Regions from separate parts of the Bacillus sp. SCT118 genome, predicted to be linked through region 2. Evidence: a T-box and tRNA genes for the amino acid it is inferred to sense, from the RefSeq annotation. Region 2 holds a T-box; the other holds one or more tRNA genes.

Region 1 (12,481 bases), 470 kb from region 2:
TATGTGGTGTCGTCGAAGGCAGGGAATTGAACATGGGCTGTCATTACCATATCAGCACCGGCATCAATTGCTTTTTGAAAAGGATAAAGCTCGACCTCACGAAGCCGTTCTTGGCCATGGGAAACGAGCGGCAGTCCATAATGGCTGTCAACGTCCGTGTCTCCATGTCCCGGGAAATGTTTGAGGGCAGACGCGATATCCTGCCGCTGCAACCCTTTCATCGTGTATAAACCGAGGCGTGATGTCAGTTCTCGATTGGAGCTGAATGACCGTACGCCGATTACAGGATTATCAGGATTATTGTTAATGTCCACGACAGGGCTGAAATCTGTATTGATGCCTAAGGCAGAGAGCTCTTTCCCGATGATGCTGCCGGTCTGATACGCATTGATTCTGCTTCTGGCTGCGCCCAGCGCCATATTCCCTGGGAAATTAGTGCCTTCCCCTAACCTCGTTACAATGCCGCCTTCCTGATCAATACTCAGCATGAGCGGGATTTTTGGACTTGCCTTTTGGTAATCGTCTGTCAGTTGGACAGTTTGTTTTGTTGTTTTTACATTTTCTGCAAAAAGGATGATGCCTCCGAATTGATATTTCTTGACGAGGCTGGCGACTTCATCATTCATTTCTGTAAGGGCTTGCGGAGAGGACTCGCCTTCCTTTTGCCAGTTTCTAAAATCAGGCATCAGCATCTGGCCGAGTTTTTCGTCTAACGACATACGATTGACAATCTGATTGGCATCGATTGCACGTTTGGATGCAGAGGCTTCTGTCTGTCTGGCCCCGAAAAAGCATGAAATAAAGAGAACGGCTGAAAGGATAAGCGGAAAGACAGGTCTCATAGAAACTTCCTCCTATCGTCTAATCATTCATTCCATCGCTTCATAAATCGCGGTTATGACACTTCCATAACTGCCTGTTGCAAATTGATCACCCTCAAAGACGTTTGGATTTTCTTCCGGATCAATAACTGGTGTATGCTTTTTATTTGTTAACAATGCGATGCCTAAATTGTATGCTGGATCAATAATTGTAACTGTCCCTGTCCAGCCGGTATGCCCGTAAGCATTTTCACTGGCATGAGGGCCAAACATCCATTCCATGCTTTTACTTCCGTTCCGCCTCCAGCCAAGAGCGAATGTCGGATCTGTTGCTGAAGGTGCTGTAAACAGGTCGGCTGTTTTCTGATCAAATAAAGAAATATTTCGGTATGAACCTTTGTTTAACATGACTTGCAGCAGTATGGCCATATCATCTGCATTTGAGAACAATCCGGCATGCCCAGACACGCCATCCATTGAGTAAAACGCTTTTTCGTCATGCACTTCTCCTTGCAGCGAGTTTGTGCGGATGTTAGGGAATTGAATAACGCCGTCACGTGTATTGCCCATGCGTTCAGTAGCTGCGAACTGTTTCGGTTTAAAGCCCTTTTGCAGCGGATTGTACAAGGTATGCTTCAGCCTGAGCGGTTTGTAGAGCTCTTGCTCCGTGTAGACATCAAGCGGTTTGCCGGTGAGTTTTTCGACAATACATCCGAGTAGCATATATCCAATGTCACTGTATACGTGCTTTGTCCCAGTTTGATAATCGAGTGGAATTTTCGTCAAATATTCAATCGTTTTGTCCCGTTCCTGGGAATAGTACTTGCCGGCTTTTTCCGGCGTGTAAAAGTAAAAGCTTGATGGGAGCCCTGATTGGTGCTGGAGGACATCGATGACACGTATCTTGTCTTTTCCTTTTATGAGGTCACCCGGCTGATCCTTGAAACCCGGCAAATATGCAGAAACTTTTTCATAGACGTCAAGTTTTCCTTGGCTGACTAAGCGCTGCAATGCAAAATTTGTTGCGTACATTTTTGTATTTGAGGCTAAGTCAAACATCGTGCGGGTTTTCATTTTGGCCGGACGGCGCAGTAGTTCTGATCCTTCGTACTTTTTACTGTAGCCGTATGCTGCTTTTTTTATGATGCGTCCATCCTTCACCACCACAAGAACGGCGCCTGGAAATCCTGCTGCAATATCCCGTTCTATCATCTGATCTACCTTCCTTAGCTTCTTCGTCGAGAATTGTGCAGTTTCTGCATTTATGGTTTTCGGCTCAACCAAGTTGTCTGCTGTTTGTGCGAAGGTTTCATTTGGCGCGAATATCGATAGGGTTAAAATGGCACTGAATATGAACAGTGTCTTTGTTTTCACAGGCTAGCCCCTTTCTGTGCTTCTATCCCGTTTACTATCCCTAATACAGAAACAATTTAATCGAACTGTGAAGCCATTTCATCTTTATATCCGAATGCATAGGTTAATAAAAAGCCGGCCGCGTAGGAAATAAAGAGCCCAATGATATACAAAATGATTTGCGAAGGCAGGACTAGAAAGGAAAGCGGCAGTCCGGAGACACCAATCGCAATGGTGGCTACTTGAAAATAAGCTTGAAAGGCGCCGCCGATTCCAGCTCCTAAACATGCTGTTAAAAACGGACGGCCAAGCGGCAGCGTCACTCCGAAAATAAGCGGTTCACCAATGCCGAGCAGTCCCGATGGAAGCCCGCCGGCGATTGCTTTCCTCAGTGTTGTTTTTTTCGTCTTCACGAAGACGGCAAAGGCCGCGCCTACCTGTCCTGCACCTCCCATAGCCAAAATAGGGAGCAGAGGGTCATTGCCAATTGAATTGATTAGTTCCATGTGCACAGGCGTCAAGCCTTGATGCAGTCCGGTTACGACGAGAGGAAGGAAGGTTGCGCCCAGAATAAAGCCCGCAGCGATGCCGCCGATGTCCAGGATGGACAGTAGGCCGGATGTAATGGCATCAGAAATGAATCCGCCTAAAGGCATAAATACGACATACGTTACGATTCCGGTGATTAACAGTGAAACGGTGGGTGTGACAATGATATCGAGTGATTGAGGAATAAAACGGCGAATAAATTGTTCGGTGTAAGCAATGAATATGGCTGCGAAAAGGACGCCGATCAGACCTCCCCTGCCCGGGAGAAGCTCTTCTCCAAATAAACTGATTTTTGCGATCTCCGGATTGATAATCAAGATCCCGGCCAAAGCCCCAAGTGCGGGTGTCCCGCCAAATTCTTTCGAAGCGTTAATACCAACGAGAATGCCGAGATAAGTGAACAGCCCTGATCCGATGACTGTCAGGATAACCGCAATTTGTGAGTCTGCAGAGAGCCAGCCTGCTTGAATAATTGCTTTGGTAATCCCAGTAATTAAACCGGAAGCGACTAGAGCGGGAATAAGAGGGATAAAAATGCTGGCAATTTTACGTAAGAAAAGTTTAAAAGGAGTGGCGTTTTTTCGATTGATATCGGCTTTCTTTTTGGCCGCTGCTTCTTTGACATCGGCACTTTCTTCTGCTGCTGACACGAGCTTTGAGAAAGCAGCTGTAACATGATTGACGACTCCTGTGCCGAGGATAATTTGTAAGGTTTCAGCTTCAACGACCCCCAATACGCCGTCAAGCTTTCTTAAAGCCTGAGCATCCGCTTTGCTTTCATCGTAAGGCGTAATGCGCAGGCGTGTCATGCAATGCGTATATGAAGAAATATTGGATTTTCCTCCGCATAGCTCAAGGATTTTCTGTGCGAGATGATGGTAGTTATTTTCTTTGCTCATTAAAACCCCTCCCCTTCAAGATGCCTTATTTTATTCTCATAGATTGTATGGCTGCTCTCGTTTTATCGATATAACCGGTTGTCGTTTCATACTGCTCAGCCGCCATGCCTAAAAACAAAACATCAATTATAAAAAGCTGGGCGAGGCGGGAGGAAGTGGCTGCACTTCGAATCAAGGCTTCATTGGAATGGGCTGTATACAAAGGGACATCAGCCAGTGCGGAGACGGATGTCTGACTGAATTGTGTGAGGCTGATCGTTGTGATGCCTTTTTCCTTGGCCATGGCGAACAGTTCAATGATTTCCTGTGTCTCTCCTGAAAACGAAATGGCGAATACGATGTCGTCTTTATCTGCATTTGCGATTAAAGATGCCACAAGATGAGTGTCTGTAAACGCGGTTGCTTGTTTATGAATGCGAAGCCACTTTTGCTGGGCGTCCTTGGCGACAATGCCGGAAGCCCCGAGGCCGATAAAATGCACGGTATGAGCTTTGAGAAGCAGAGAAACCGCTCGTTCAAGCTCTTTGTAGTCCATCAGGTCTGAAGTATCCTGAATGGCTTGAATGGCATTGCCGGCCGTTTTTTCGGAAATGGAGGGCAGCGGCTCGTGGGGAACAATATCCCGGTAGCCCTGAAAAGTTGGCTTTGCCAGATCGCCCGCTACTCTCATTTTTAAATCTTGAAATCCTTTTAAACCGAGTGATTTGCAGAGCCTGATGACGGCAGCGTCACTTGAATTGGCTAAGGCGCTAATTTCGTTGACGGTGCTTTCGATTGCTTTGTGAGGATGGGCTAGGATATAATCTGCAAGTTTGCGCTCGGATGGAGGGAGCTTATGCTTCATTGATTGGATGATCGCTAAACCGCCTGTGGCCATTCTAGTTCTCTCCTTATCATGGATGGTAATGTTCGATTGCTTTGTCAATGAAACCGTTTGCTTCATCGAGTAATGTCTTTGCTTGTTTCTGATCTGTGCTTGTTTTGAGCATGACGATTGCTGTTTTGACGTGATGATCGGCTTGTTCCAGGGTGTGCCTGGCTGTGTCGTATGAAGCATTTGTAAGGCTTTGGATGATGCTGATGGCGCGTTCTTTTAGTTTTTTGTTGCTGACGTTGACGTCTACCATCAAGTTTTCGTAAACCTTGCCGATTTTGACCATTACAGCGGTAGATATCATGTTTAGAATCATTTTATGAGCGGTTGCGGCTTTCATACGTGTTGATCCTGTAATGGCCTCAGGTCCGACGACAACCTCAATGCTGTGATCCGCATCCTTGCTGATGGCGGAATTTTCATTGCAAGTAAGGGCGATGGTGTGTGCTCCGACTTTGCGGGCGTATCTTAGGGCGCCTGCGGCGTACGGTGTGCGGCCGCTTGCTGCGATGGCAATGACGGTGTCATTTGAAGTGAGCTGTATGTTTCTTAAATCTTCACCTCCTGCTTCCTCACTGTCTTCAATGCCCTCTGCTGCCTGTAAAAAGGCTTTGGGGCCTCCAGCCATGATTCCGATGACCTGATCAGGGCTTACGCTGTAGGTGGGAGGACATTCAACAGCATCCATGACGCCGAGTCTGCCGCTTGTGCCGGCGCCTGTATATATGAGCCGGCCTCCATTTTGAAACGATTCATATGCGCAGTCTACAGCTGTTTTGATGTCGGGGAGAACCTCCTGAACGGCTGCAGCGACTTTCATATCTTCGTTGTTGATCATTTTGAGGATGCCGAGAGTGTTTGCTTTGTGGATTTCAACTGTTTGACTATTGCGTGATTCCGTTGTAAGACGGTGAAGGTTTAATGGTTCTGACATGAGGATGCCCCCTGTTTTAAAATGATATATCTCAATGTTCAGTATATTCATTTCTGTTATGATATTTCAACTATGTTTTTAAATTTTTGAAATTTTATTTCACTCAAGACTATAAGAAATGATGAAGGATCAACTGTTCTCCAAGCGGCCCGATTCTTCGCCGTCCTTTATCAAGGAACCCGCTTTTCATATAAAGGTGTTTTGCGCGTATGTTCAGATGATTGACGGCCAAGATGATTTCGTCGCACCATGGAAAATATCCGCTCACAAAAGCGGGAAGCAAAATCATGGCTTTTTTCGCATAGCCTTTTCCGTGGTGCACAGCGTTTAAAGACAGGGAGCTGAGCAGTAAAGCAAATGGATTGTTAGAATAGGAAGCAAGCGTTTCTTTTGATGCATGTAAAATGAAAAAACCGACTGGAAGGTCGTCTTTTAAGATGACAACCGGGTATCGGTCCTGTATGCCCAGAGCCTGAGACAGCACCTCTTTCGGGAGGGAGGTAAAGCGTTTGTCATCATTAGTGAGCGTGAATGATTGAAGCTCGGGCAAGTGTTCAGGCTTATAGAAGGATAAAGAAATGTCTTGAGTCATGGGGTGGCCTCCTTACAATATGTCGTCAAGCTCGTTTTCCGAAATGACGCGGTAGCCCGCTTGTTTTAACAATGCGGCGGTTACTCCGTTGCCGGTGATTTTTTTGCCAGAGAATGTGCCGTTATAGATAAACCCGCTTCCGCAAGATGGACTGTTTTCTTTTAATATGACGGCAGAAGCGTTGATTTCTTTTGCGTAAGCCAATGTTTTCGCGGCGCCTTCCATATATAGTTCTGTGACGTCTTCTCCTGAAGCTGTCACGATTTTCGCTGTTCCATTGAGGACATCCTCGCCGGTGCCTCCTATGATTTCTGCGGGTTCGCGTGGGGTAGAGAAGTCGCCGAGAAGCTCAGGGCAAGCCATGACTGCTTTCTTTTCATCGACGAGTTTTCTGATTTTCTCCGACGCTGCGTGAGAGCCGTTATATCTGCATTCAATGCCTCCAAGGCAAGAACTGACTAGAATCATATTGGTTTCTCCTCTCTTGCTTTGCTTGTCTCTATCATAAAATAAATGGCTTTAGTTGGGAGGCTTTTTCAGTTAAAAAAGGAGTTAAAAAGTTTGAAAATAAAAAATTTAATTTTCCTCTTTACAAACAGGGGGTGACCTGTATATAATAACTTTTGTCAGCTCGACGAGAACACAACGGCCCGTTGGTCAAGCGGTTAAGACACCGCCCTTTCACGGCGGTAACACGGGTTCGAATCCCGTACGGGTCACCATTTGGAGGATTAGCTCAGCTGGGAGAGCATCTGCCTTACAAGCAGAGGGTCGGCGGTTCGAGCCCGTCATCCTCCACCATCTTGCCGGTGTAGCTCAATTGGTAGAGCAACTGACTTGTAATCAGTAGGTTGGGGGTTCAAGTCCTCTTGCCGGCACTGTTTTTTCAAAATTTTATGTGGAGGGGTAGCGAAGTGGCTAAACGCGGCGGACTGTAAATCCGCTCCCTCAGGGTTCGGCAGTTCGAATCTGCCCCCCTCCACCATTATTGGGCTATAGCCAAGCGGTAAGGCAACGGACTTTGACTCCGTCATGCGTTGGTTCGAATCCAGCTAGCCCAGTCACAGACACCTTTGATCAAAAGGTGTCTTTTTTCTTTTGGAAAAATCATTCCAACTTCTAACTGTTCAGTCTGTATAATAATTTTAAAAATATGTTAAGGTAGTTTATTCACGAATTACCATCTACACCCTGCCAAAAATTTGATAAACTTATTTTATAAAAAAATTGAAACCTTTTGAAACGAAGCTCGTATACATACAGACCGGTGAAGGCAGAGGTTAGATAAATATGGAAATGATGATTAAAAAAAGAATTAAACAAGTCAAAAAAGGCGACCAGGATGCATTTGCGGACATCGTAGATATTTACAAAGATAAAATTTATCAGCTTTGCTACCGTATGCTTGGCAATGTGCATGAGGCGGAGGATATTGCACAGGAAGCTTTCATCAGAGCGTACGTTAATATCGACAGTTTTGATATTAACCGGAAATTTTCAACTTGGCTTTATCGAATCGCGACCAATTTGACCATTGACCGCATTCGCAAAAAGAAGCCGGATTATTACCTCGATGCAGAGGTGGCTGGTACGGAAGGCTTGACCATGTATTCTCAAATCGCCGCAGATGGTGTTTTGCCTGAAGATGCAGTTGTGTCGCTGGAGCTCTCAAACACGATACAGCAGAAAATTTTAAAGCTTCCTGACAAATACAGAACAGTCATCGTATTAAAGTATATTGACGAACTCTCATTAATTGAAATCGGGGAGATTCTAAACATTCCTGTGGGGACTGTGAAAACGCGGATTCACAGAGGCAGAGAGGCTCTTAGAAAACAATTAAGGGATCTTTAAGTGGGGTGATGAAATGAGCTGTCCTGAACAAATTGTGCAGCTTATGCATATGCATCTTGATGGAGATATCCTTCCAAAAGATGAACACGTATTAAATGAACATCTGGAGACATGCGAGAAATGCAGAAAGCATTTTTACGAGATGGAGAAATCCATAGCGCTCGTACGGAGCACATCGCATGTCGAAGCCCCCGCGGATTTTACCGCTAATGTCATGGCAAAATTGCCTAAGGAGAAGAAAAGAGCTTCTGTAAAAAGATGGTTCAGAACCCATCCCGTTATCGCAGCTGCTGCGGTATTCATCATTTTGATGGGCGGAGGTTTTTTTAACAGCTGGCATAATGACCACAATTTCAGCGTATCCAAGCAGCCGAATCTTGTGGTTCATAACCATACTGTGACCGTGCCAGAAGGTGAGACGGTCAAAGGTGATGTCACTGTCAAAAACGGCAAGCTGATTATTAAAGGCAAAATAGACGGGGATGTAACCGTCGTAAACGGCGAAAAGTATATGGCCTCTGCTGGACAAGTCACCGGTCAGATTGAAGAAATCAATCAATTATTCGACTGGACATGGTACAAGATGAAGTCTGCGGGGAAAAGTGTACTCGATGCATTCAGTCCGAACGGAGAAGAGTAAAGCGCGTTAGCCGCTTTGCTCTTTTTTTGCGGGCTGAGAGGGCTGGCACATTTCACTTGCTAAATCGAAATGTGGTATAATGGGCTCGCTATGTAAAGTACATATGCGTAACACGTAAAACACAAAATACGAAATGACTGAAATCTTGGAGGACGAGGAAATGGCTTTTGAGGATATCCCTTTTTTGCAGTACCTCGGCAATGCCGTTGATATTCTCCTTGTTTGGTATGTGATATATAAATTGATTATGGTGATACGCGGCACGAAAGCGGTTCAGCTGTTAAAAGGAATTGTAGTCATCGTGCTTGTTCGTATGGCCAGCCAATATTTGGGCCTCAGCACACTTCAATGGCTGATGGACCAAGCGATAACATGGGGATTTTTAGCAATTATTATTATTTTTCAGCCTGAGCTGAGAAGAGCGCTTGAACAGCTAGGCCGCGGCCGCTTTTTTTCGAGGAGCGGCACGCCTGTTGAAGAAGCGCAGCAGAAAACGATTGAGGCCATTACAAAAGCGATCAATTATATGGCGAAACGCCGTATAGGCGCCCTGCTGACCATTGAGCGGGATACTGGAATGGGGGATTATATTGAAACCGGCATACCACTGAATGCCAAAGTCAGCTCTGAGCTGCTGATCAATATTTTTATCCCAAACACCCCGCTTCACGACGGTGCGGTGATTATGAAAAATAATGAAATTGCCGCGGCCGCCTGTTATCTGCCGCTTTCTGAGAGCCCGTTTATTTCAAAAGAACTGGGCACGCGGCACAGAGCAGCTGTCGGTATCAGTGAAGTAACAGACAGTTTGACGATTATTGTGTCTGAAGAGACCGGCGGCGTCAGTGTGGCAAAGAACGGCGACCTTCACAGAGAGCTTACAGAAGAAGCGCTGAAAGAAATGCTTGAAGCCGAGTTTAAGAAAAACACCAGAGACACTTCTTCTAACCGCTGGTATTGGAGGGGCAAGAAAAATGGATAAATTCTTAAACAACCGCTGGGCTGTGAAAATCATTGCTCTGCTTTTCGCGCTCTTGCTTTATGTGGCGGTTAACAGCAACCAAGCACCGACTCCGAAAAAACCGGGTGAATCTTTCTTTCCGACATCAACAACTGATGAAGCAACTCTGACTGATATTCCGGTTAAAGCGTATTATGATGATGAAAATTACGTCGTGACGGGTGTTCCGCAAACGGTTAATGTCACGATAAAAGGCTCGACAAGCGCCGTGAAAAAGGCTCGGCAGACCAAAAACTTTGAAATATATGCCGATATGGAACATTTGAAAACCGGCACACATAAGGTTGAGCTTAAGGCCAAAAACGTGTCGGATGGGCTGACAATCTCAATTAATCCGTCTGTTACGACAGTGACCATTCAGGAACGGACGACCAAAAGTTTTCCCGTAGAAGTGGAGTACTACAACAAAAGCAAGATGAAAAAAGGCTATTCTCCGGAGCAGCCGATTGTCAGTCCGAAAAATGTGCAGATTACCGGATCGAAAAATGTCATCGATAATATTTCTCTTGTAAAAGCTTCAGTGAATTTGGAAAACGCAGATGAAACGATTGAAAAGGAAGCGAAAGTGACTGTCTATGATAAAGACGGAAACGCGCTTCCTGTCGACGTGGAGCCCTCGGTCATCAAGATTACCGTTCCGGTGACAAGCCCGAGTAAAAAAGTGCCCTTTAAAATTGAACGGACAGGAAGCCTTCCTGACGGTGTCAGCATAGCGAATATTGAATCCAGCCCCAGTGAGGTAACGGTTTACGGCTCACAGGATGTGTTGGATTCTCTTGAATTTATTGACGGCGTCAGCTTAGATTTAAGTAAAATTAACAAGGATTCCGATATCGAGGCAGATATTCCGCTTCCTGACGGTGTCAAAAAAATCTCGCCGTCAAAGGTGACTTTGCATATAGAAGTCGATAGTGAAGCGGATCAGAAGTTCGAGAATGTCCCTATCAAGACTGTAGGGCTGAGCAGCTCACAAAACATTGAATTTCTTGATCCTGAATCACAAGCGATAGACGTAACGGCTAAAGGCTCTCCCGCGAATATAAAAAAACTGAAAAAATCAGATATTGAATTGTATGTGAATGTTTCAGATTTAGAGGACGGGGAGCATAGCGTGAAGCTTGAAGTGAACGGGCCACAGAATGTAACCTGGTCCTTGGGGCGGAAAAACGCCAAAATCAAGCTGACGTCTAAGAAAAGCAATACATCAACGAATGATAACAGCAGCAATACATCAGGGAATCAGGATGACACAGATAAACAAACAAATGATCAAAAGAACAATCAGCAAGAAGATACAAAGAACACTGATAAAAACAGCAACGATCAAAACCAAGACGAAAATAAAGAGCAAAACCAAGATCAGGATGAGGATGAATCCACTGCGAATTCACAATCCTCATCGGAATAAAAAAGGAGCGATTATAAAATGGGCAAGTATTTTGGAACAGACGGTGTAAGAGGTGTCGCCAATAGTGAGCTTACACCTGAGCTGGCCTTTAAAGTCGGACGTTTCGGCGGTTATGTGCTGACAAAAGACAAACAACGTCCAAAAGTGCTGATAGGCCGCGATACACGCATCTCCGGCCATATGCTGGAGGGAGCCCTTGTCGCCGGACTTTTATCCATTGGCGCAGAAGTCATGCGCCTAGGTGTCATTTCTACACCAGGTGTATCTTATTTGACAAAAGCGATGGATGCAGAGGCGGGCGTCATGATTTCCGCTTCTCATAACCCAGTGCAGGATAACGGCATCAAATTCTTTGGGGGAGATGGATTTAAGCTTTCTGATGAACAGGAGGCTGAAATTGAGCGCCTGATGGACGAACCTGAGGATAAGCTGCCAAGACCTGTCGGAGCAGACCTTGGACTTGTAAACGATTATTTTGAAGGCGGACAAAAATATCTGCAATTCTTAAAACAGACAGCTGATGAAGATTTCACAGGCATTCATGTGGCATTGGACTGTGCCCATGGCGCAACGTCATCCTTGGCGACACACCTGTTTGCTGATTTAGATGCAGATGTTTCGACAATGGGGACTTCCCCGAACGGATTAAACATTAATGACGGCGTCGGTTCGACTCATCCCGAAGCGCTCAGCGCGTTTGTCAAAGAGAAAAACGCGGATCTCGGTCTTGCATTCGACGGTGACGGCGACCGCCTGATTGCTGTCGATGAAAAAGGAAATATTGTAGACGGCGACCAAATCATGTACATATGCTCAAAACACCTGAAATCAGAGGGCCGTTTAAAGGATGATACAGTGGTTTCAACCGTGATGAGCAACCTCGGCTTCTATAAGGCACTCGAAAAAGAAGGCATCAAAAGCGTGCAGACAGCTGTCGGCGACCGCTACGTAGTAGAAGCAATGAAAAAAGACGGCTACAACGTCGGCGGAGAGCAGTCAGGACATCTTATTTTCCTTGATTACAACACGACAGGGGACGGATTATTGTCTGCTATTATGCTGATGAACACTTTGAAAGCAACAGGCAAGCCGCTGTCAGAGCTTGCAGCTGAAATGCAGAAGTTCCCGCAGCTGTTAGTCAATGTGAGAGTGACTGATAAATATAAAGTTGAAGAAAATGAAAAAGTAAAAGCAATTATTTCTGAAGTTGAAAAAGAAATGAACGGCGACGGCCGAATTTTGGTGCGCCCTTCAGGAACTGAACCGCTCGTCCGTGTCATGGCTGAAGCGAAGACGAAAGAGCTGTGTGATGAGTATGTCAATCGCATTGTTGAAGTCGTCCGGTCAGAAATGGGATTAGAGTAACGAAGTCTATTATCAGAAAGTGAACAAGACAAGCGAGGATTACATAAGATAATTGTGAGACATAGCGCAAAATTGTTTAAAAAACAATTGACCGTTTATGCCACATGTTGTAAAATCAAGCTTGTCTTGTTCTTATTATCTCAATAGGAAAAGAAGACGGGATTATTGCTT
Region 2 (12,481 bases):
ATTCTGCTCCAGAGCTTTCGATAATTTTCGCAATCCGTTCGGACGGAATGGACAGGTCAACCGGAATATAAGGATGTCCCGCTTTGACACTTCCCAAGAAGGAAACGATCATGTGCGGCTCCATGTGGCCGTACACAAGGATAGGAGATTTCTTTTCCCCAGAAATGCGTTTTTGGATCGCGGCAGCCGCGCGGTCAGACTGCTCCCATAATTCCTGATACGTGAGCGACTGGCCTTGAGAGCGGAAGGCATCGGTTTGCGGATAAGTTTCCGCATGTGTTTGAATAGCATGTAAAAGTTTCATAGTTATTCTCTCTCCAATTAGAAATCGTTATAAATATATGAACCGGTATTCGCGGTGTGAAAACCATACATAAAAAACAAAACAAGCAGTATCATCAAATAAAAGCCTGTATGACATGTCCACTTGACAGCGGGTTTTTCATACAGCTGTTTCATTAATTGCAGCATATCAAAAATTCCCTTCCCGTTTTTTCGACAATCACATGAGTATTTGACGATCAGATGCTCAAAAAGTTTCATTTTTTCCCTAATCTCCCTCAAATTAATATATCGGCGTATGTTTTTGAAAATGAATCTTTATACCTGCAAGGGCAAGAATGGAATGTTTCGAGCTGATTCATAATAAAGGAAAAGATACCTGGAGTCAAAAGATCTTTTTAACTTTTAAAAAGTGTAATGTACTTAAAAAAATTTTTCTGTACCTGTTCGTTCAAGTGAAAGCAGAAACCTAATGAAATCGGGGCGGAAGCGTATAATAAGAAAGAAAACGCCTTCTTGCGGTATCTTGTGAAATAGGGGAGAAGTCATTATGATAGATAAGGAAGCAAAAAAAGGAGTTTTTAACAAGCTGCCGGCTGAAAAAAAGTAAGCCTTTTAATAGAAAGGAAGAGGAAGATGAATCAAACAAATAAGGGTGAGGGTCAGACAGCGCCGCAAAAAGAAAGCATGGGGCAGATCCTTTGGCAGTTAACCCGTCCTCATACGTTAACCGCATCGTTTGTGCCTGTGCTGCTCGGAACCGTTTTGGCGATGTTTTATGTGAAGGTTGATCTGCTGCTGTTTTTGGCTATGCTGTTTTCTTGCCTATGGATCCAGATCGCGACGAACTTATTTAATGAATATTATGATTTTAAACGCGGGTTAGATACAGCAGAATCAGTCGGAATCGGAGGGGCAATTGTACGCCACGGAATGAAGCCTAAAACGATTTTGCAATTAGCTCTTGCCTCATACGGGATTGCCATTTTGCTCGGTGTCTATATTTGTGCGAGCAGCAGCTGGTGGCTCGCTTTGATCGGCCTCGTTGGCATGGCGATCGGCTACCTGTATACAGGCGGGCCGCTGCCGATTGCGTACACGCCGTTCGGTGAATTATTCTCAGGCATTTGCATGGGTTCGGTGTTTGTGCTGATTTCATTTTTCATTCAGACAGATATGATCAACACGCAAAGCATTTTGATTTCCATCCCGATTGCGATTCTTGTCGGCGCGATTAACCTGTCGAACAACATTCGTGATATTGAAGAGGACAAAAAAGGCGGCCGCAAAACATTGGCGATTTTGATGGGGCATAAGGGAGCTGTTACTCTGTTAGCTGCGTCGTTTGCTGTCGCTTATATCTGGGTTGTCGGCTTGGTTATTACCGGTGCCGCAAGCCCATGGCTGTTTGTCGTCTTTTTGAGCGTGCCTAAGCCGGTTCAGGCAGTGAAGGGCTTCGTCCAAAAAGAAATGCCGATGAATATGATTGTCGCAATGAAATCAACAGCCCAAACAAATACATTTTTCGGATTCCTGCTCTCGATCGGATTATTGATCAGCTATTTCCGATAATAAAAAAGACCGCTCGTTTCGTGCGGTCTTTTTTTGTTACAATCGACCGCATTTTGTAAAAAAATTCATAGAACCTTGCAGCAGACAGGGACGTCTAGTACATGGACAGCGGATAAAGTTCCGTTAAAGGAGATGACGAAAATGGATTTATCTGTAACACATATGGACGATTTAAAAACAGTAATGGAAGATTGGAAAAATGAATTATTAGTTTATAAATTTGCGCTAGATGCGCTTGATACAAAGTTCTCAATTATCAGCCAGGAGTATAACCTCATTCACGGACACAACCCGATTGAACATACAAAATCCCGTGTCAAAAGCTTTGAAAGCATCGTGAATAAGTTAATGAGAAAGGGCTGTGAGATTACGACGAAGGAAATGAAGGAGCATATCAACGATATCGCCGGTGTGCGTATCATTTGTTCCTTTATTTCTGATATTTACAATGTTGTTAACGTGTTAAAGCAGCATGAAGATTTGAGAATCGTAAAGGTGAAGGATTATATCCAGACCCCAAAACCGAACGGCTACCGAAGCCTGCATTTAATCATTGAGATGCCTGTGAATTTAACGAACCGTGTGGAATACGTCAAAGCAGAAATTCAAATCCGAACGATTGCGATGGATTTCTGGGCGAGCCTTGAACATAAAATTTACTATAAATTGAACAATGACGTTCCTAAGCAATTAACAGATGAGCTGAAGGAAGCTGCGGAGATCGCCCATTATTTAGATGAGAAAATGCTGGGGATTAAGAAAGAAGTGGATTAGAAAAGACGGCAGCAAAGTGCCGTCTTCTTTATTTGATATCTTCATAAATGTCGGAGGCTTTGGCCTTCATTTGTTTTTTAATGGCTTTTTGTTTCTTCTCTTTTTTCACAGCCTGATAGACAGCGGCTGTCACAAGATCGCCTGCTTGCTGGAGGCGTTCTTTGCTGATATGTTCGATCGAGTCTTCGGGGGTATGATACCATGGCTCAATTTCTTCTGTTTCCGGGTCTCCCCAAATAAAGTTGGCGGAATCAATGCCGGCTTCGTGGAATGGCACATGATCAGATGATCCTCCCTGTGTCAGAGACAGGCTGTCAAACCCAATTTTTTCAGCAGCCGTATGGCTGGATTCCCAAACATAGTTAGATTGGCCGTCCAATGTGTTGACATACAGCTCAGACGCTTTTTCCCAGCTTGTGCCTACCATATCTAAGTTGAAGTTCACTTCGCTTCGTTTCAGCTCTTTTTCCGATAGATGATCTACATAGTGAGAGGAACCGAGCAGGCCGAGCTCTTCGGCGCCGAAAGCGATAAAGCGGATTTCTTTATCAGATGGAACGCTTTTTAAGACACGCGCCATCTCCAGCATAACAGAGGTTCCTGAGCCGTTGTCATTTGCTCCGGGCGAAAAAGGAACACTGTCGTAATGGGCCGTCACGTACACAATGTCTGGATGTTTGATGTTCTTTGGTTTTTTGATTCCGATGATATTCTGGGAGGTTTGGTCTGTGAATGCTTTTAGTTTTAAGGTGGCTTCTTTTTGCTGGGTAAGCGCTTCGCCGTCTTCTTTCTTAATGCCGACGACCGGAATGCCGACTTTATTTCCCGACAGGTTTGGCGTCATAGGCACGAGGCTTTCTTTGTTGTTATAAATGATGACAGCTTTCGCTCCGGCGGCTTCGGCATTTTTGGCTTTCTCGTAATAAGTCAGGTCTCCTCTGGAAATTAAGGCGATTTTGCCCTTGGCGTCAGCGGTAAAGTCCTTTTGATAGCCCAATCCCGCATTGTAAAGCGGGGCCGTCAGCCCTTGTTCTTTAGTCGGAGCTGAACCGGACGCCGCTTGGAGAAGAATATCGCGTCCTGCTGAAGACAGTGTTCCCTCAAGCCGGTCAGGAATGTTGAATCGTTGAACCTTCACATCAAGCTTTAATTTTCTCAAGGATGAGGCGATCAATAGGGCACTCTTTTTTTCAGCTGCAGTTCCAGCTATTCTGGGGCCGATTGCTTCACTTAGCTGAGAAATGGTAGAGTACGCATGTTTTGCTTTGAATGGAAGCTCGCGCTCGCTATTTGATATTTGTACAGCGTGTGCGGCAGGGGTGACACTCTGTGCCGGCAAGAGCAGTGTGCCGGCAGTTAAAACAGCCATCGTCATGACAGTCAAAAGCTTTTTCATCAAAAATAAACCTCCCCTAAATGTATGGTTGGGGAATATTTCGGGATGCTAAAGGAGTTTCCTGCAAGATGAAGAGCGTTTTTGAAAAGACAGTGCTTTATACCTGCAAAAAACGCTTATGAATGAAGGGTCATAAGCGTTTCGGAATATCAGACTATTGGAGCTTTAAAAACTTGCGTTTGCCGACTTGGATGATCATATTCTCTCTTATCTCTGCTTTGGCGTGAACATCTGTTATTTTCTCTCCGTCGATGCGTACACCGCCGTTTTGAATCATGCGGCGCGCCTCGCTCTTCGAAGAGAGGAGCTTTAGCTTGACGAGCAGATCAATCATCGCTATCGTTTTTTCGCCTTTCCAGTTTACGGCCGGTATATCTTCCGGCAGGCTGTTTTCCTGAAAGACTGTTTTAAACGAGTGTTCGGCAGCTTCTGCTGCTTTCTCTCCGTGATACATTCGGACGATTGTTTTGGCTAAAAGCATTTTAGCATCACGCGGATGAACGGCGCCGGTTTCTAAGTCTTTTACGAGCTGTTTTTTCTCTTCAAGCTCTAAGTCTGTCGCCAAGTGGATGTATTTTTTCATCAGGCTGTCGGGCAGTGACATCGTTTTTCCGTACATGTCGTTTGGATGTTCGTTAATGCCAATGTAGTTGTGTTTCGACTTCGACATTTTCTCGACGCCATCCAAGCCTTCCAAGAGCGGCATAAGGATGACGACTTGTTTTTCTTTGTTGTATCGTTCTTGAAAATGCCGTCCCATGAGGACATTGAAATGCTGATCCGTTCCGCCTAATTCAATATCACTTTCGAGAACGACAGAATCATATCCCTGCATCAATGGGTAAAAGAATTCATGCAGTGAGATTGATTTTTGCATGGCGATGCGTTCTTCAAAATCGTCGCGCTCCATCAGGCGGGCTACCGTTATTTTCCCTGCTAATTCAATGACATCTTCCAGATTCAATGTTTTCAGCCATTTCGAGTTGTAGTGAAGCTCGACTTTTTCTGGATCAAGCACTTTTCCGAATTGCTCAAAGTAGGTTTTGGCATTGTGCTGAACTTCTTCATTAGTCAGTTGCTTTCTGGCTGCCGATTTTCCGGTCGGATCACCAATTTTTCCTGTGAAATCCCCAATTAACAGCTGGACAATGTGGCCGTTTTCTTGAAATTGGCGAAGCTTATTTAACACAACCGTATGGCCCAAATGTACATCCGGTGCAGACGGATCTAATCCGAGCTTAATTTTAAGCGGCGTGCCCGTGGAAATTGATTTCACGAGCTTTGCCTTTAATTCCTCCGGCGGTATGACTTCGTGGGCGCCTATCATGTATAGCTGAAGCTGTCTTTCTACCTCTTTTTGCTGTGACGCTGTGAGCTGCTCAAATGTTTTCATCACTCTTCCTCCTTTTTTTCAAACACAAAAAGAGCCCATCCCGATAAGGGACGTGGCTCAATGCACGCGGTACCACCCTGGTTGAAGACATCGTCTTCCGCTCATTCGAATAACGGTTTCCCGTTCTTTGCTACTTTTAAGGTTCACAAAGAAAGCTCGGGGAGGTAATTCACGTTTGCTGTGTGCCGGCTCGCACCTTCCGCCGGCTCTCTGAAACAGGGAGACAAACCGCTACTGGATTCCCGTCAAAGCTTATGTTGTATGAAGATTGTCAGCTACCTTTCTAAGCAGCCCTGTCAATATTTTCTGTTCGTCCTTCGTCATTCCTGCGATGAGCTCTGTTTCCCCTTTGTGAAACTCCGGGTAGAGTTCTTCGATCGCTTGTTTGCCGGAATCTGTGATAGAGACAAACACGAGTCGCCGATCTCTTGTGTCCATGCTTTTACGGCAAAAACTCTTTTTTTCGAGCGTTTTGATCACGTTGCTTGCTGTAGCTGTAGATATCCCTGACAGCTCAGCGATTTTTCTCGTTTCGAGCGCTCCCCATACCCATAGATCATAAAGAATGGAGAAAGCGGTCCAAGAAAGGTTATAGGAAGAAAGAACCTCAGTCTCCATTTTGACACGGAGCCTTTGTGCAGACCGATACAGATTCGTAGCGATCGAAATGGCTTCCAGGTTGAGTGACTCGACGGGCATTTGTTTGAGCTTAGAAAGTGTATCGTGTTCTTCCTTCCGAAGCTGCTGATGTTGATGTGAACGTTCCATTTTTTAGGCCTGCCTTAAATTATCAGAATCATTAGCTATGAAACGAATTTTAACAGAGTCTGGTGTGAACTTCAAGCCCATATATCGGTTGAATAAAAAAAGCCCAAACAACGCCAAAATAAACAAAAAACCGCAAACGGGGTGCAATCTTGCAAAAATATGTTCAATCCGTCTATAAGCATGATCCGTTTCATCTGTTTTCGACAGAGCATGTAGTGACGTTAGCGATTATCGCCCTTTTGGCCATTCTGTTGTTTTTGTTCCAAGATGGGGTCAAGCAGCCGAGGGCCAGCCGGTTTTTGCGTTCTCTGTTTGTGTTTCTTTTGCTTGGTTCGCAAATCGGCTATCAAATATGGATGGTCGCCACGGGCAGGTGGTCGGTGCGCACTTCATTGCCTCTCCAGCTTAGTGACCTGTCGGTGTATTTGTCAGCTATTATGTTAGTGACAAAAAGCAGAAAGCTGTTTGTGTTTTTGTTTTTTGTCGGCATCGGCAGTTCGATTCAGGCTCTTGCCACTCCTGACCTTGGTATGTTTTCATTTCCGCATATCCGATATATCCTCTTTTTTATTTCTCACGGGTCTGTGTTTTTATCCTGTCTTCTGATGGCTGTGATTGGTACCTACAGAATGGGCCAGCGCTCGTTATGGGTGACAGTCCTGCTTGTTAATGTGTACGGCGTCTGTATTTTCCTGATTGATCGCTGGCTTGGCGCGAATTATATGTATTTGACGAAAAAACCGGGCGGATCCTCTCTCTTAGATGTTCTCGGGCCATGGCCGTGGTATATCGTCTCGGCTGAAGCCATCACAATCGCAAGCTTTTTCATTCTTTATTGGCTTTATCGCATCTTCAAAAAATGACACCTTTTTTGTTGTATCACACATTCTGTTTAAAAAAATGTCGGAGAACGTGTTTATTTTTTTGAAAAAGGGTATGTAACTTGTACAACAAAAAGGGAGATGAATACCATTGAGGAAAGATGAAATCATGCATATCGTATCATGCGCAGATGATAATTATGCTCGTCATTTAGGTGGGATGTTCGTTTCTTTATTGACTAACATGGATCAGGAGAGAGAGGCAAAATTATACGTCATTGATGGCGGAATTAAGCCTGATAACAAAAAAAGACTGGAAGAAACCACTTTGAAATTCGGAGTGCCGATTGAGTTTTTAGAAGTGGATACCAAAATGTATGAACATGCGGTAGAGAGCAGCCATATTACAAAAGCCGCGTATTACCGCATTTCGATTCCTGACTTAATTAAGGATGAAAGCATCAAACGAATGATTTACATCGATTGTGATGCGCTTGTCCTAGAGGATATTTCTAAGCTATGGGACTTAGACATTGCGCCATACACCGTAGCCGCTGTTGAGGATGCGGGGCAGCATGAACGCCTGAAAGAAATGAACGTCACTGATACAGGGAAGTATTTTAACTCAGGTATCATGATTATTGATTTTGACTCTTGGAGAAAGCAAAACATCACAGAAAAAGTCATCAACTTTATCAATGAACACCCAGACGAAGACTTTCTTGTGCTGCATGACCAAGATGCACTGAATGCGATCTTGTATGATCAGTGGTATGAACTTCATCCGCGCTGGAACGCTCAAACCTATATCATGTTAAAGCTGAAAACCCCACCGACTCTGTTAGGGCGGAAGCTTTACAACGAAGCGAGACAAAACCCGGCAGTCGTCCACTTCTGCGGCGGTGAAAAGCCTTGGAATTCTAATACGAAACACCCATATCGCGATCAGTATTTCCATTACATGTCGTATACGAAGTGGAATACGATCAGCAACCCGGCGATCAACCAATAATACAGGTATAAAAAAACGCTTTTGAGATGATCAAAAGCGTTTTTTGTTTGCCTCAGCGTGCGACTGACCGTTGGTAGAACCGCTGAATATGCATGGCGATGTAGCACAATTCTTTTTCAGGAAACTCAAAGCCGTATTCCTTCTTCACAAAGGTGCCGATGCTTAGGGCACACAGGAAGGCATCCTTAAACTTCTCTTTAATGATGTCGATCATTTCTGCGTCCAGCTCGTAAATGGATTCGCCTGCTTTGATATGCTGAATGGCAAAGCGGAGATGGGTCACGAGCCGTTCATAAGAGATGGTATCTTCAACGATATTAATAGACAGTTGAATTTCGATAATCTCGATAATATCACGGATCATGGTTGTAATATCAAGCGTTTGTGTCATATCGCCAGCATTGTTTCTTGCTGTGTGGATATGCATGGCGATATTGCCGATTTCATCATCAGGAATGTGAATCCCCAGTTTATCTTTAATCAGGGCTCTGGCCCATAAGCCGATCTGGAACTCCTTTGGATAAAGGACTTTGATTTCATTCAGCAGCGGATTTTTGATAACCATCCCATTGCTCAGGCGTTCGATTGCAAAAGAAAGATGGTCTGAAAAAGCGACATGAATGCGCTCGTTGATTTTGATGTTCAGCTCTTTTTCGGCATGAGAGATAATTTGCTCAGAAATCTGAATGTGGTCTTCAGGCAATGTTTCTAAAATCTCTTCGAACTGCTTATAGTCAGGTGTATCTTTTCTGATAAAGGTTTTTTCTATTTTTGACGGATCGACAATGTCATTCTTCTTTTTGTTAAACGCAATTCCTGCACCCAAGAGAATCTTCTCTTCATTTTGATCCTTTACGACGATAGCATTATGATTTAAGATTCTTTTAATTTTCATAGCTTTTTTGTCCTTTCATCCCCCGTTTTATGAATGAAATCGAATAAATCCAGTTATTCTGTCTCTTCTTTAAACCCGAGAAACAATGTAGCTATAAAAGCAGAGACGGCTGCGATCAAGAAACCGATCATATAATGAACAAAATTCGCGGCGCCAAACGGCAGCACAATTGAAATCATCGGAATGCCTGTCAGCCCGTATGAATTTGCCACAACTTGTACCGCAACCACGTATGCTCCGCCAATAGCACCGCCGATGGCTGCTCCGATAAAGGGACGGATCAGTTTGAGATTTACCCCGAATACAATCGGCTCAACAATGCCTAAAAACGCGGTCAGAGAAGCGGGGAGCGCAATTTTCTTCAGGCTTGATTGTTTCGTTTTGAGGAATACCGCAAGCCCCGCTCCGCCTTGGGCCACATTCGCCATCGACCATATCGGCACTAAAAAGTTGACACCGACATGCGGATTAGCAAGCAGCGTTGCCTCAATTGCATAAAAGCTATGATGCAATCCAGATAGGACAATGGTAGAGTAGATGCCGCCGAAAAGGGCTCCGGCGGCAATGCCGGCGTGATCATAAATAAAGACGATCGATTGTGTCATGATCTGGCCGATGATGGACGCGGCGGGATTCATCACAATCAGCGCGAGGCATCCTGTCACCATGACCGTAATAAAGGGAATGATCACGACATCAAGCGACTTCGGCACAATCGATTTTAATAGCTTCTCAATTTTGCTCATGACAAAAACGGAAAGAAGAATCGGTATCATGGAACCCTGATAGCCCATCATTGGGATATGAAGCCCCCATATGTCTAAAGAAGACGGGGTTTTGCTGCCGAGCATAGACGGGTCCAGCAGATCAGGATGCGTCAAAAGCCCTGCAATCACTGCCCCTAGGTATGGGTTGCTGCCAAATTGCCGTGCGGCACTGAAGCCAACTAAAATTGGCAGTAAAATAAAGGCTGTGCTGGACACGAGGTCGAGCATTTTAATCCATGGGCTGCCGGCAGCGAACCAATGAAACACCTTAATCATGCCGATCAGCCCCATAAGCAGGCCGCTTGCTGTTATTGCCGGAATAATCGGCACAAAAATATCGGACAGTGTTTTTGCAAAAGCTGCGGCAGGGTTTAGCTTCCGGCTGGCTTTTTTCTGGTGGACAGGCTCTTCTGAAGGCGCGGTCTCCCATACATGAACGACTTCTTTATATATTTTGTTGACGACGCCTGCTCCGAAGATAATCTGGAAAAGGCCATAGCGGAAAAAGGTACCCTGCACACCTTGCAGATTCTCAATGGCATGTATATCAATTTTCGTCTCGTCCTTTACATCAAAACGAAGACGGGTCGTACAATGGCTGATGCTGATAATATTGTTTTTTCCTCCTGCGAGCAGCAGTAATTCTTTTGCAATCTCTTTATGCAAGCAATCAAAACCTCCTTTGCTGAAGAAAAGTCGGCTTGTTCATCGTATCAAATGAAAAGTTGACAATCAAAATGAAAAAAGTGAGAAATACCGGCTGAAAATGACAAAAATGCCCGCGTCAACGACGGAGCATGAGAATAGGGGTTGTCCAAGGCGCCGTTATGAGCCCAACACGAAAAGAAGAGTTAAAATGCCCTGCTTTTTAGGCACTAATACTCCCTTTGCATCATTGGGTCTTGCCTGCCTGCCCAGTCACAATCCCGCCATATGTGGTGATAACTGTAATAACGTTCATTTTATGCTGTTCATGGCTGTATAGCAATAGTATGAAAAGCCTGTACAATAGATGGGAAAAAGGTTGTGTGCGATGTTCTTAGAATGTAAAAAACCTTTAAGACCTGGAATGCAAGTCTTAAAGGTTTTTGGTTACTTTTTCGGTTTGACGGCGTTCAGCCGTTTTTGCAGCTTTGTTTTTTCATTGGATGCTTTTAATTGATTCACTGCAGACTGAGCGGATGTCTTTGATTTCTTTGTTTTGTCTTTTTCCGCTTTCTTCACTTTTGCCTTGGCAGTTTCGACTTTTTTTGCTTCAGCCGCCGCCACCTTTTTCTTCACTTTGTCTAACCGTTTTTGCAATGCCGTTTTGTCCTTGCCTGCTTGAAGCTGATTGACGGCTGATTGTGCTTTTGCCGCATTTGCATCAGTTGATTTCTTTTCAGCGGCAGATACGGATTGCTGTGCCGTCTTCAAATTGGTGCTCTTCACTTTGTTAAGGCGTTTCTGCAGGGACGTTTTTTCTGAACTTGCCGGCAGCTTGCCAATTGCTGATTGTGCGTTGTCCACATCTGTTTTCTTTTTGCTTTTTTCCGCTTTCGCAACTTTGTCTTTCGCTTGCTTTGACGCGATGTAGCGTTTTACTTGGTCTAAGCGTTTTTGAAGGTTCTTTTTGTCTGTTCCGTTCGACAGCTTGTTGACGGCAGTTTGTGCTGTATCAACGGTTTGCTGTGTTTTATATTTTTCTGCCTTTGCGACTTTGTCTTTCGCATCTTTTACATTTCTGTATGACTGTACTTTATCCAGTCTTTTTTGCAGGGCAGTTTTGGCGTCGGAGCCCGGCAGCTGGCTGACGAGTTCTTGCGCTTTGTTGATATCGATTTGTGCTTTTGTTTGTTCCGCTTTTTTCACCGCTTGCTCTGCTGCCGCGTACGCTGAATCTGTTGCCTGTGCTTTATATTGGATTAAGCCGTAGCCAAATTGCTGATCACGGCCTGCGGTACCAAGATCAACGATATTTCTCCGCATTTCCTCGCGAAGCTGGACGTTCGTCTCGGCAGGATCACGCTGTTTTAACAAGGCAAACATGGCAGCGGCGTGCGGTGTCGCTTGGGATGTTCCGCTTCCCGTTGCATAATACTGGTTTAAGTAAGTGCTTGTGATGTTTGTCCCCGGTGCTGAAAATTCAACTTCATCTCCAGTTGTTGAAAAGGGGGCAAGCTGATTTTTTTCGTTTGTTGCTGAAACCGCAACGACACTGCTGTATGCCGCCGGATAATTCACTGGCTTGCCGTTTCCGTCGTTACCGCTTGCGGCAACAAGCAGAACGCCTTGTTCATATGCTTTGTTCACGGCCTCATGAAGTATTTTGCTGTCTGACGTCGTGCCAAGGCTCATATTGACGATGTCCATCCTGTTTGCGATCGACCAGTCAATTCCTTGGAGAAGGCTTTGAAGATCCCCCGAGCCGTTCTGATCAAGCGCTTTAACCGCGTATATTTGTGCTTCCGGTGCGATGCCGTCAATTCCGTAGCCGTTATGCTTGGCTCCGATAATCCCTGCGACATGTGTTCCGTGGCCGTTATCATCTTTGTAAGAAGAGGTATAACTGACAGCTGAATACCCGCCGGCAATCGACAGGTCATCGTGGGGGGAGATCCCGCTGTCAATGACGGCAATTTTGATATTTTTACCTGTCAGTCCTGCCTTCCAAGCCTGTTTCACCTGAATGGGCTCAAGGTTCCATTGCTCAAAGTTGTCAGAGGTGTCAGTGCCGTCTGACAGCACTTTGAAATCCGTACTGTCTGCTGCGGTAAATGATACGTTGTTTTCTACATACAAAATATCAGGATCCTGCTTTA

Evidence for each region. A T-box is a leader RNA that pairs with one kind of tRNA and senses whether it is charged. The one in region 2 lies ahead of tyrS (tyrosine--tRNA ligase), so its partner is inferred to be a tRNA-Tyr.
Region 1: it encodes a tRNA-Tyr, which carries the amino acid that the T-box ahead of tyrS (tyrosine--tRNA ligase) is inferred to sense. The anticodon was not compared.

Annotation. Positions count from the first base shown of each region.
Region 1 covers NZ_CP191225.1:3,834,627-3,847,107, reverse strand. Annotated here, with positions in the region: gene nagZ (beta-N-acetylhexosaminidase) at 1-842, opposite strand, end outside; gene amiE (N-acetylmuramoyl-L-alanine amidase) at 870-2,195, opposite strand; gene ACQVGT_RS19670 (PTS transporter subunit EIIC) at 2,252-3,622, opposite strand; gene ACQVGT_RS19665 (MurR/RpiR family transcriptional regulator) at 3,648-4,499, opposite strand; gene murQ (N-acetylmuramic acid 6-phosphate etherase) at 4,516-5,430, opposite strand; gene ACQVGT_RS19655 (GNAT family N-acetyltransferase) at 5,540-6,022, opposite strand; gene ACQVGT_RS19650 (2-thiouracil desulfurase family protein) at 6,035-6,490, opposite strand; tRNA gene ACQVGT_RS19645 (tRNA-Glu) at 6,670-6,744, shown strand; tRNA gene ACQVGT_RS19640 (tRNA-Val) at 6,748-6,823, shown strand; tRNA gene ACQVGT_RS19635 (tRNA-Thr) at 6,828-6,900, shown strand; tRNA gene ACQVGT_RS19630 (tRNA-Tyr) at 6,923-7,007, shown strand; tRNA gene ACQVGT_RS19625 (tRNA-Gln) at 7,012-7,083, shown strand; gene sigW (RNA polymerase sigma factor SigW) at 7,313-7,876, shown strand; gene rsiW (anti-sigma-W factor RsiW) at 7,890-8,516, shown strand; gene cdaA (diadenylate cyclase CdaA) at 8,677-9,498, shown strand; gene cdaR (CdaA regulatory protein CdaR) at 9,491-10,945, shown strand; gene glmM (phosphoglucosamine mutase) at 10,964-12,310, shown strand.
Region 2 covers NZ_CP191225.1:270,796-283,276, forward strand. Annotated here, with positions in the region: gene dltA (D-alanine--poly(phosphoribitol) ligase subunit DltA) at 1-304, opposite strand, end outside; gene ACQVGT_RS01375 (teichoic acid D-Ala incorporation-associated protein DltX) at 322-471, opposite strand; gene ACQVGT_RS01380 (hypothetical protein) at 621-755, shown strand; gene ACQVGT_RS01385 (1,4-dihydroxy-2-naphthoate polyprenyltransferase) at 919-1,854, shown strand; gene ywaC (GTP pyrophosphokinase YwaC) at 1,996-2,628, shown strand; gene ywaD (aminopeptidase YwaD) at 2,657-4,024, opposite strand; gene tyrS (tyrosine--tRNA ligase) at 4,179-5,420, opposite strand; T-box leader at 5,461-5,675, opposite strand; gene ywaE (tyrZ transcriptional regulator YwaE) at 5,670-6,185, opposite strand; gene ACQVGT_RS01410 (YwaF family protein) at 6,335-7,048, shown strand; gene ACQVGT_RS01415 (glycosyltransferase family 8 protein) at 7,158-8,018, shown strand; gene sacY (transcription antiterminator SacY) at 8,071-8,913, opposite strand; gene sacX (SacY negative regulator SacX) at 8,967-10,346, opposite strand; gene epr (minor protease Epr) at 10,773-12,481, opposite strand, start outside.